2 regions of the Bacillus aquiflavi genome follow, and region 2 is predicted to be linked to the other one. Evidence: a T-box and tRNA genes for the amino acid it is inferred to sense, from the RefSeq annotation. Region 2 holds a T-box; the other holds one or more tRNA genes.
What was found. A T-box is a leader RNA that pairs with one kind of tRNA and senses whether it is charged. The one in region 2 lies ahead of argS (arginine--tRNA ligase), so its partner is inferred to be a tRNA-Arg.
Positions count from the first base shown of each region.

Region 1: it has a tRNA-Arg gene. The T-box ahead of argS (arginine--tRNA ligase) is inferred to sense a tRNA for this amino acid. The anticodon was not compared.

Region 1 covers NZ_CP082780.1:2,518,050-2,522,336, reverse strand. Annotated here, with positions in the region: gene rph (ribonuclease PH) at 1-143, shown strand, start outside; gene K6959_RS12220 (XTP/dITP diphosphatase) at 151-750, shown strand; gene K6959_RS12215 (metallophosphoesterase family protein) at 801-1,319, shown strand; tRNA gene K6959_RS12210 (tRNA-Arg) at 1,434-1,507, shown strand; gene K6959_RS12205 (hypothetical protein) at 1,625-2,017, shown strand; gene hprK (HPr(Ser) kinase/phosphatase) at 2,838-3,758, shown strand; gene K6959_RS12195 (N-acetyltransferase) at 4,059-4,287, shown strand, end outside.
Region 2 covers NZ_CP082780.1:3,703,928-3,708,214, reverse strand. Annotated here, with positions in the region: gene K6959_RS18040 (phosphodiester glycosidase family protein) at 1-1,275, opposite strand, end outside; T-box leader at 1,567-1,787, shown strand; partial or broken gene argS (arginine--tRNA ligase) at 1,886-3,566, shown strand; gene K6959_RS18030 (hypothetical protein) at 3,716-4,222, opposite strand.

The DNA.
Region 1 (4,287 bases), 1.2 Mb from region 2:
CTTTTTCTTCTGATCAGCTTAACGAACTATTGGCTGCTGCAAAAGGCGGACTCATGCAATTATTTGAACTTCAGAAAAGCGTTTTAGATGAAAAAATCATTGAACTCATTGAAGGTAATGGAAAGAAGGAAGAGGCGGAATAATAATAAAATGGATGAGGTCATTATTGCGACTAAAAACAAAGGTAAAGCAAAAGAATATGAGCAAATGTTTAGCAAGCGTGGGATACAAGTTAAAACATTATTAGATTATCCTGAAATTAGGGATGTTGAAGAAACTGGAATGACATTTGAGGAAAATGCGATTATGAAAGCTGAAACAATTGCAAATCGCCTTGGTAAAATAGTCATTGCTGATGACTCAGGCTTAATTGTCGATGCCCTCGGAGGCAAGCCAGGAGTGTTTTCAGCCCGCTATGCAGGAGAAGAAAAAAATGACGATGCGAATATTGACAAAGTATTATTAGAGCTTAGCACGGTAAAAGAAAAGGATAGAACAGCCCGATTTTATTGTGCTTTAGCAGTAGCTTCCCCGAGTATGGAGACATTTACTGTTTTTGGTACATGTGAAGGGCGGATACTGAAGGAACGGAAAGGAAGCAACGGTTTCGGCTATGATCCGATATTTTATGTGAATGAAAAAGAGAAATCAATGGCAGAACTGAGTAAAGATGAGAAAAATAAAATAAGTCATCGTGCAAAAGCGTTAAAGAAGTTAGAAAAAGATTTTGCACGCATTTTATCTGAATAGTATAATGATTTCTAGATACGCTAATTTTTTCAAAAGAGGAATTAGAAACGATGAATATATTAATTGTAAGTGATAGTCACGGTTTAACGGAAGAGTTAAAAGTGATTAAAAATAAGCATATGGATGAGATTGATCACATGATTCATTGTGGTGATTCTGAGCTGTCCATTGCTCATAATGCGATCGAAGATTTCATAATAGTAAAAGGAAACTGTGACATTGAAAAACGATTTCCAGAAGAAGTAATCCAGGAAATAGATGGATACAGACTTCTAGTTGTTCACGGTCATCAATACGGTGTAAAGCATACATTAATGAATTTGCACTATCGTGCAGCGGAATTAGATGCGGATATAGTCTGCTTTGGACACTCACATATTTTAGGAGTCGAAATCATTGCTGGGAAGTTGTTTATTAATCCTGGAAGCATCTGTTTACCACGAAAGCGAATAGAAAAAACGTATGTTATTTTAAGACTAGAAAATAACTATGCAAATATTTCTATATTTGAATATGAAAAAGGAGAACTTACTGAATTAAAGCAGAGATTTCCTCTTCCTAAAAAATAAAAAATAGCTTATAATACTCTAGGGAAGTAATTCCCTTGAGTTTTTTTAAAAAAACCATTGACATCCATTGGGTAAAATAATATAATAAAACTTGTCTCTGATACACAAAATCATGTCCCAGTAGCTCAGCTGGATAGAGCAACGGCCTTCTAAGCCGTCGGTCGGGAGTTCGAATCTCTCCTGGGACGTCCTAAAAATGCGATAAAAGCCCGTCAAATCAACGTTTTAGCACGCTAGGTAAACGGTCATGTACACGGTTAACCATCCGATTATACACGTAAATATACTTATCGGGGGGGGTTACCATGATGAGGAAAAAAGACGTCCTAAAAGTAGACGCATACTTGACGGATTTATTTACGTCCAGCCCGCAGAAAAGTGTCGAGAAAGTTTCAAGAAATACAAACGGAATAACACAAAAACAAGCGCTCACTACGGTCTTCCGTCAAATGACGGCGGCAGGACTATGTGAGCGTATTTTGCGTGATTATGAAGTTATTGTTAACCATTTCGCAAGGATAACTAATTTAACAGGCTCTATAATAAAGATCGCTTATCAGCTAAAAGAAAGCTATCAGATCTGGTTTATACAAGCGAAAAAAATAGGGAAAACAGAGATCAATCGTGTGAAAGAAGAGTTGAAGGGATTATACGAGTGGATTGAAGAATCTGGAATTCCAGAGGTGAAACATTTATGAAAGCAAAGCGCATATTCAGTTGCTTGGACACTTGAGAGAATCGGAGGATTATCTGGCAGGTACATGAGTGTGATCAAACCCTTACAAAATAATATATTTGAAGAGATAGAACTTCGAGCTGAAGTGTACTCTAATTTTGATTACAGAGTTTTAGAACGCTATAAAAGGATATGTCTACTTGCTTGATTTACGTTGATTAAAAAATATTACCTCTACTATTCATCAAAACGGGAGCTATAAATGAGTAAAAGCACAATTGCTCATAATAAGTTTGGGCAATTGTGCTTGTTTTTTTAAAAGAATGCTTCTTTTTAATTTACAGGTGAAAGGTCATCGAACAGATCGGAGGTATAAGAAAAGCATGAAACGTAACTTTATAGGCGAAAGAGGGGCAAAGGCTGTCCGTAATATCCGCTAGCTATTGGAATGTCCAACAAAAGAATGAGCGTTATGAAAAAATAAATGAGGCGCTAGTAATATTTATTCAAGCGAAAGAAGCTGAGGGGTTAAAACAACGAACAATGGAACAGTACAGCGATTATATAAAGTATTTAATGGATTCAAATTATACTAGATTGGGGAGGTGCCTATTTTTTATTAACCCTTAGCATAAGGAATGAAAATTATAAAATGAACCTCTAATAATTATTTTAATATAAAATGTGCCAAAAATTAAAATGAATTTTGTACTACTTCCATTTACTTGTATCATCATGAGTTATTCATTACACTACATGAAAGATTGCGGCATCCTCCGACTTTTAGTATTATTTTTTTAAGTAGACTGCTTTTAAGAAGGTTAATGGAGAGTGTAATGGGTGTGAAATCTATAACGATTGATAATTTAATACAAAAATTTTCATTAGAAGTATTGACAGGAAAAAATCAACTACATCGTACAATCACGAAGTCAAGAACACATCGTCCTGGATTAGAATTTATTGATTACTTTGATTTTTTCCCGATGGAACATGTTCAAGTACTTGGAAAAAATGAAATTACTTATTTACATATGTTAAATGAAGATGAACGCAAGCTTCGGGTCGGGAATATCGTCAAATATAATCCGCCTTGCATCATCGTGACTGAACAACAAAAAGGATTAAAATATTTAACTCAATTTTGTACGGAAGAAAATATCCCACTACTCCGTACGCATGAAACAACTTACGAATTTATTGGGAAACTAGATGCCTATTTAGTAAAAACAATGGCACCAGAAATCGCAGTGCATGGAGTTTGTATCAATGTTTCAGGAATCGGCATTTTACTGCGCGGTAAATCAGGGGTAGGCAAAAGTGAGACTGCACACACGTTGATCGGTCGTGGGCATCGTTTAGTTGCCGATGACATTGTTGTGTTAAAAAAGCTTAGTCCACAAACTCTTCTTGGTACTCATAATGAGAGGAACAGAGAATTTCTCGCCTTGCGCAGCATTGGGTTGTTAAATGTAGTGCGGTTATACGGAAGAAAAGCTTTTCAGGATGAGACACGGATTGCGCTCGATATTGAACTAGTAAACTGGCAGAATAATGAATTAAATAATGAGTTAGAAGTAGAATCGAAATTTAGAGAATATATGGGTGTTAAAATTCCTCATATTCAAATTCAGCTTCAACCAGGGCGCGATGTGGCAGGATTAATTGAAGCGGCAGCAAATAATTGGTATCTAAAGCAACAAGGATACAGTGCTGCGGAAGAATTTATGAAACGACTTGAAATTGATTCTCCTTCATTTTAAGTATGAATAATTAAGTAGAGCATTAAAATTTCATAAAAAATTTTAAAACAATTCGATCGTTTAATATAGTTCATGTAGTAAACTACACATATATAACATGTCAAATTTAGACAAAATCAGTATTTGAATCAAGATGATCTCAGATTATTTGAAAACGCTTGTCAGTCGAGGCGCAGGAAGCAAATAGAACTGTTGTGTGCGAGCAACAAAGAATACGAATGTTTGTCAATAATTGATGTTTATCTATCATATTTAAAACTATTATTTAAATCTCGAAAAAGGGAGGTGATTCTTATTTCAGTGGATAATATAAGACCTTTAAAAGAAACAGAAATTGATCAAATAATAGAAATTTGGATAACGGGATCTATCAAAGCCCATAATTTTATTGACAAGGAATACTGGGAATCCAAAAAAATGGACATGAAAACGATGTATATACCCATGTCTAAAACCTTTATCATCCAAGAAAATGAAAAAATTGTTGCTTTCATCTCAATGATAGATCATTATTTAGCAGCATTATTTG
Region 2 (4,287 bases):
ATATTTACTTCCTGAAAGCATAAGTAAATGATCGGGCAGAATTGCTAGCTTGCTTAGCTCAGTTTGCGGAGCTGTTGAAACGATTAGGAATGAGTTAGCTACTGACCGCTCCTTTCCATCTGATGGCTTGTTCATGACAGAAAGCTCACTCTCGCCAGGCTGACGAGTTACGAAAGTAGAAGAGCCGCCCCCATCTAAATTAAGAGCTTCCTTTGCCCCAAGCTCGTACATAAAATCTCTTAATTCAAACACCGTAACCCCATCTGCATAACCAGGCTGTCTTCCATCGATGACAACAAAAAACACCGTTCCATCTTCACGAATACCAACCGCTGTTCTTGGTGCCTTCGCCGTTGTAAAGCTATCTTCATTAAAATTCACTTTCTTTCCGTCCTTTACAAGAACAATGCGGCCGCCTAATGCTTGGTTTACATCTTCCCATCCTTCCGCTACTTTTGTCGTTACAGCCACCTCTTGGCCAACTGTTAAAGTGTTAAGAAATTCCGCGGCAGTACCATGGCCGGAAAGAACGATTTGCCCTTCTTGAATCGGTTCATTCCCTTTATTATGTATTACTTTCTCTATCTTTCCACTCACGGTACCTGTTTTTCGCATATCACCGTCAACTTCACTTACGACAACTTCAATCCCATAAGAATTTGTTCCCGTTGTTTTCATATTAGGGGTATAGGCAATAAGTTGATTTGCACCGCGCTCAATATTCAAATTATTAATCTTCTTTTCAACCCCATTGACTGATAGAGAAAACTGCGGATTAGGATGACCAATGATCGCTTCCCCATTTTCTTTCATTCCAAACGATTCACTCGTTCCACCTTTTAATATTTTTCCATCTTGGATGACTGCACCGAGGGGAACACCGTTTGACATGTTATAAAAATCAGCATTCACTCCACCGACTACTACATAATTTGGTTTTGAAGTGTATGATGCCTGTTGACGAACTGTCTGCATACCGAAGTCTTTTCCGTTTGGTAATCCTGATTTAATGACGACATTCGGATTTTTTACATCTACGTCCATAACAAACGCACTTTGTCTGCCAATCTTTCCATCCATGACCATTGTCGTTTCTTCTACACCAAGGGCAATTGGTCTCGACCATTCTTCGACTACATTTCCAAGTGTATTTTCCTTGCCACTCTCAGCATAAACTGCTTGCTGCATAGCTGGAACCGGCATCAATATCATTTGAAAAACGAGAAAAAATGCCAGTAAAGCTGCACAGCTTCTCCTTATAACTTGCACAGTCATTCACTCCTTAACTTTGAATTGAACAGAAGTTTAGAACTTTCTTTTTTGGACAAACACTATTAATCTCATCTTACTAATTAAACATATTTTCAGGATTAATTTTCTATTAAGATATAATTAAAATTTTTAAAAAATGAAACTCTATAAACTGTTCTATCGCCCTGTTTCAAATATTGACTTTGTTTACAATCTGACTTTTATGTTCATCAAACGTTTGATTAAATTTTTTTAAACGGCTTAATAATATTGACTTATAAGGAATTTTTTATTATAATTGCGACAATTTAATATGTAAATTCGTTGAAAAAGAGAGTAGTTTACGAAAAATGGGATAGCGAGTTAGGGACGGTGGGAGCCTAACGCATTGAACGTAAATGAACCGCACTTTGGAGAGGCTTTTTGAAATGACAGTAGAAAAGATCGGGGAGCCACCTCGTTATCAACAGAAAGTGGTCGCGTATTGCGCGGCAACTAGAGTGGCACCACGGGAAAGCTATGCTCTCGTCTCTTGTTATCCAAGGGACGAGGGCTTTTTTATTTTTTTTAACGCTATGAATAGGACAGCAATTATATCCTATAACAACAAGATTGTTTAAGGAGGGAATTTGCAATGAATGATAAACGAAAGATCGCACTTGCTTTATTGGAAGCCATTAATAACAAACTTTCTTTAACTGATATAATTAAAGCAATTGAAAAACCGAAATATGCACATTTAGGCGATTATGCATTTCCGTGTTTTACTTTAGCCAAAATTGATCGACAACCTCCTAGCATAATTGCGATAAGTTAGCAAATCGGATTCACCATGAAATAATTGAGAAAGCAGAAGCTGTAAATGGCTACGTGAATTTCTTTTTAAGCAAAGCAGCGATCACAAAAAATGTACTATTAGACATTATAAATGTTGGCGATAACTATGGAAGAAATAAAGCCGGAGAAGGAAAAGTTATGACAATTGACTTTTCCTCGCCAAATATAGCAAAACCATTTTCGATGGGACATTTACGTTCTACAGTAATTGGCAATGCTTTAGCAAATATAACGGAGAAAAATGGTTACCAAGTTGTCCGGATTAACCATTTAGGTGACTGGGGGACACAATTTGGCAAGCTGATCGTTGCTTATAAGTTATGGGGCAATCAGGCATTAATTAAGCAATCACCAATACGTGAGCTGTCAAAAATTTATGTAAAGTTTCATCATGAAGCTGAAAAAGATGACACATTAAATGACAAATCGCGCACTGCGTTCAAACAGCTTGAAGAAGGTGATGAAGAGGCGCTGTTTTTATGGAAATGGTTTAAAGAAGCTTCAGTGAAAGAATTTGAAAAAATGTATCGTTTGCTCGGTATCCATTTCGATTCTTATGCAGGAGAATCATTTTATAACGATAAGATGGATCGGATTGTTGATTTGTTAAAAGAAAAACAGCTGCTAGTTGAATCGGAAGGGGCAATGGTCGTTCCTTTAGAAAACATGCCGCCATGCTTAATTACAAAAACAGATGGAACAACGCTTTACGCAACAAGAGACTTAGCCGCAGCTATTTACCGCCATGAACATTACGGCTCAGAGAAATCGTTTTATGTTGTTGGAAATGAACAGTCCTTGCATTTTAAACAACTGTTTTTTGTTTTAGAAAAGTTAGGCTATTCATGGGCAAAGGGGCTGCAACACATTCCATTTGGGATGATGTTAAAAAACGGTAAGAAAATGTCGACACGGAAAGGCAAAGTAGTGTTGCTAGAAGAAGTATTGCAAGAAGCAATCGATCTTGCTTATACAAATATTGCAGAAAAAAATCCACAGCTTCAAAACAAAGAGCAGGTTGCCCGTGAAGTAGGAACGGGTGCAATTATTTTCCATGATTTAAAAAACTACCGGATGAACGATGTTGGATTTTCATTACAGCATATGTTACGTTTTGAAGGTGAAACAGGTCCTTACGTACAATACACACATGCTCGTATATGTTCGTTATTACAAAAAGGCAGATTTACGTTAAATCATCTTTCATTTGATGGTTTAGATGATAAAGCGTGGCAAATGGTTACTCTCCTTAAAGAGTTTCCGACAATCGTCAAAAGAGCATTTGATCATGCAGATCCATCCCAAATTGCAAAATATGTAGTTGAGCTATCAAGAGCATTTAATAAATATTATAGTCATACACGAATTTTAGAAAAAGACTCAACAACAGTGGCAAATTAACACTTACCGCTAGTGTAAAAATTGTCCTAAAAGAAAGCTTGCGTCTATTAGGGTTAAAAGCACCTGAAAAAATGTGATAAATAATCAAAAACATCCCCTGCCAAATTAAAAATAAGCAGGGGAAAAACAAACGGTTTAGTTTAAAACAACGAAATACCAATTCTCACTCAGCTTATCAATATATCCAAAGTGGCTGCCAAAATCATTTTTTGAGTCGGTTTTTTTATCATGAAATGAATAAACAAAAAACGGACGAGTTGTCTACTACGCCACGAAATGCAAAAAATAAAATAAAATAACGATTTCCTTCACCTTTTATTAATATATCACCGCCACCTTTTGATAGACGAGCATATTTTTTCGGCAAGGAAATGAGATCTGAATTGTGTGAAACATTTGGTTCCAGCGTTCCATCCTCTACCATCCTCACTACTTCTTCTCTCGCAGATTTATTCATTTTAAAATTAATCTGCACGGCTGTTTCTGTAAAAGGAAAATAAAATATTAACAAGATCGTGACAATTTGAATGAAAATCGGCTGCCAATCTTTATGTTTTAATAAATGATAGACAGTAATTATTGTTACAACGATATAAAGACCAAAGATCACGCGCCAAATGATAGGCATTAAAAAAGGGGTAACGATATTAATAATATTTAATTGAAAAGCTTGAAAAATAATAATTAAAATACTGCTAATGATCGATAAACGCAAATATTTGCTTGACTTCATTTTTTACCAACTTTCAATAGATATCATTCCACATATATATGAGCGAGTCAGCCCAACTAATATCG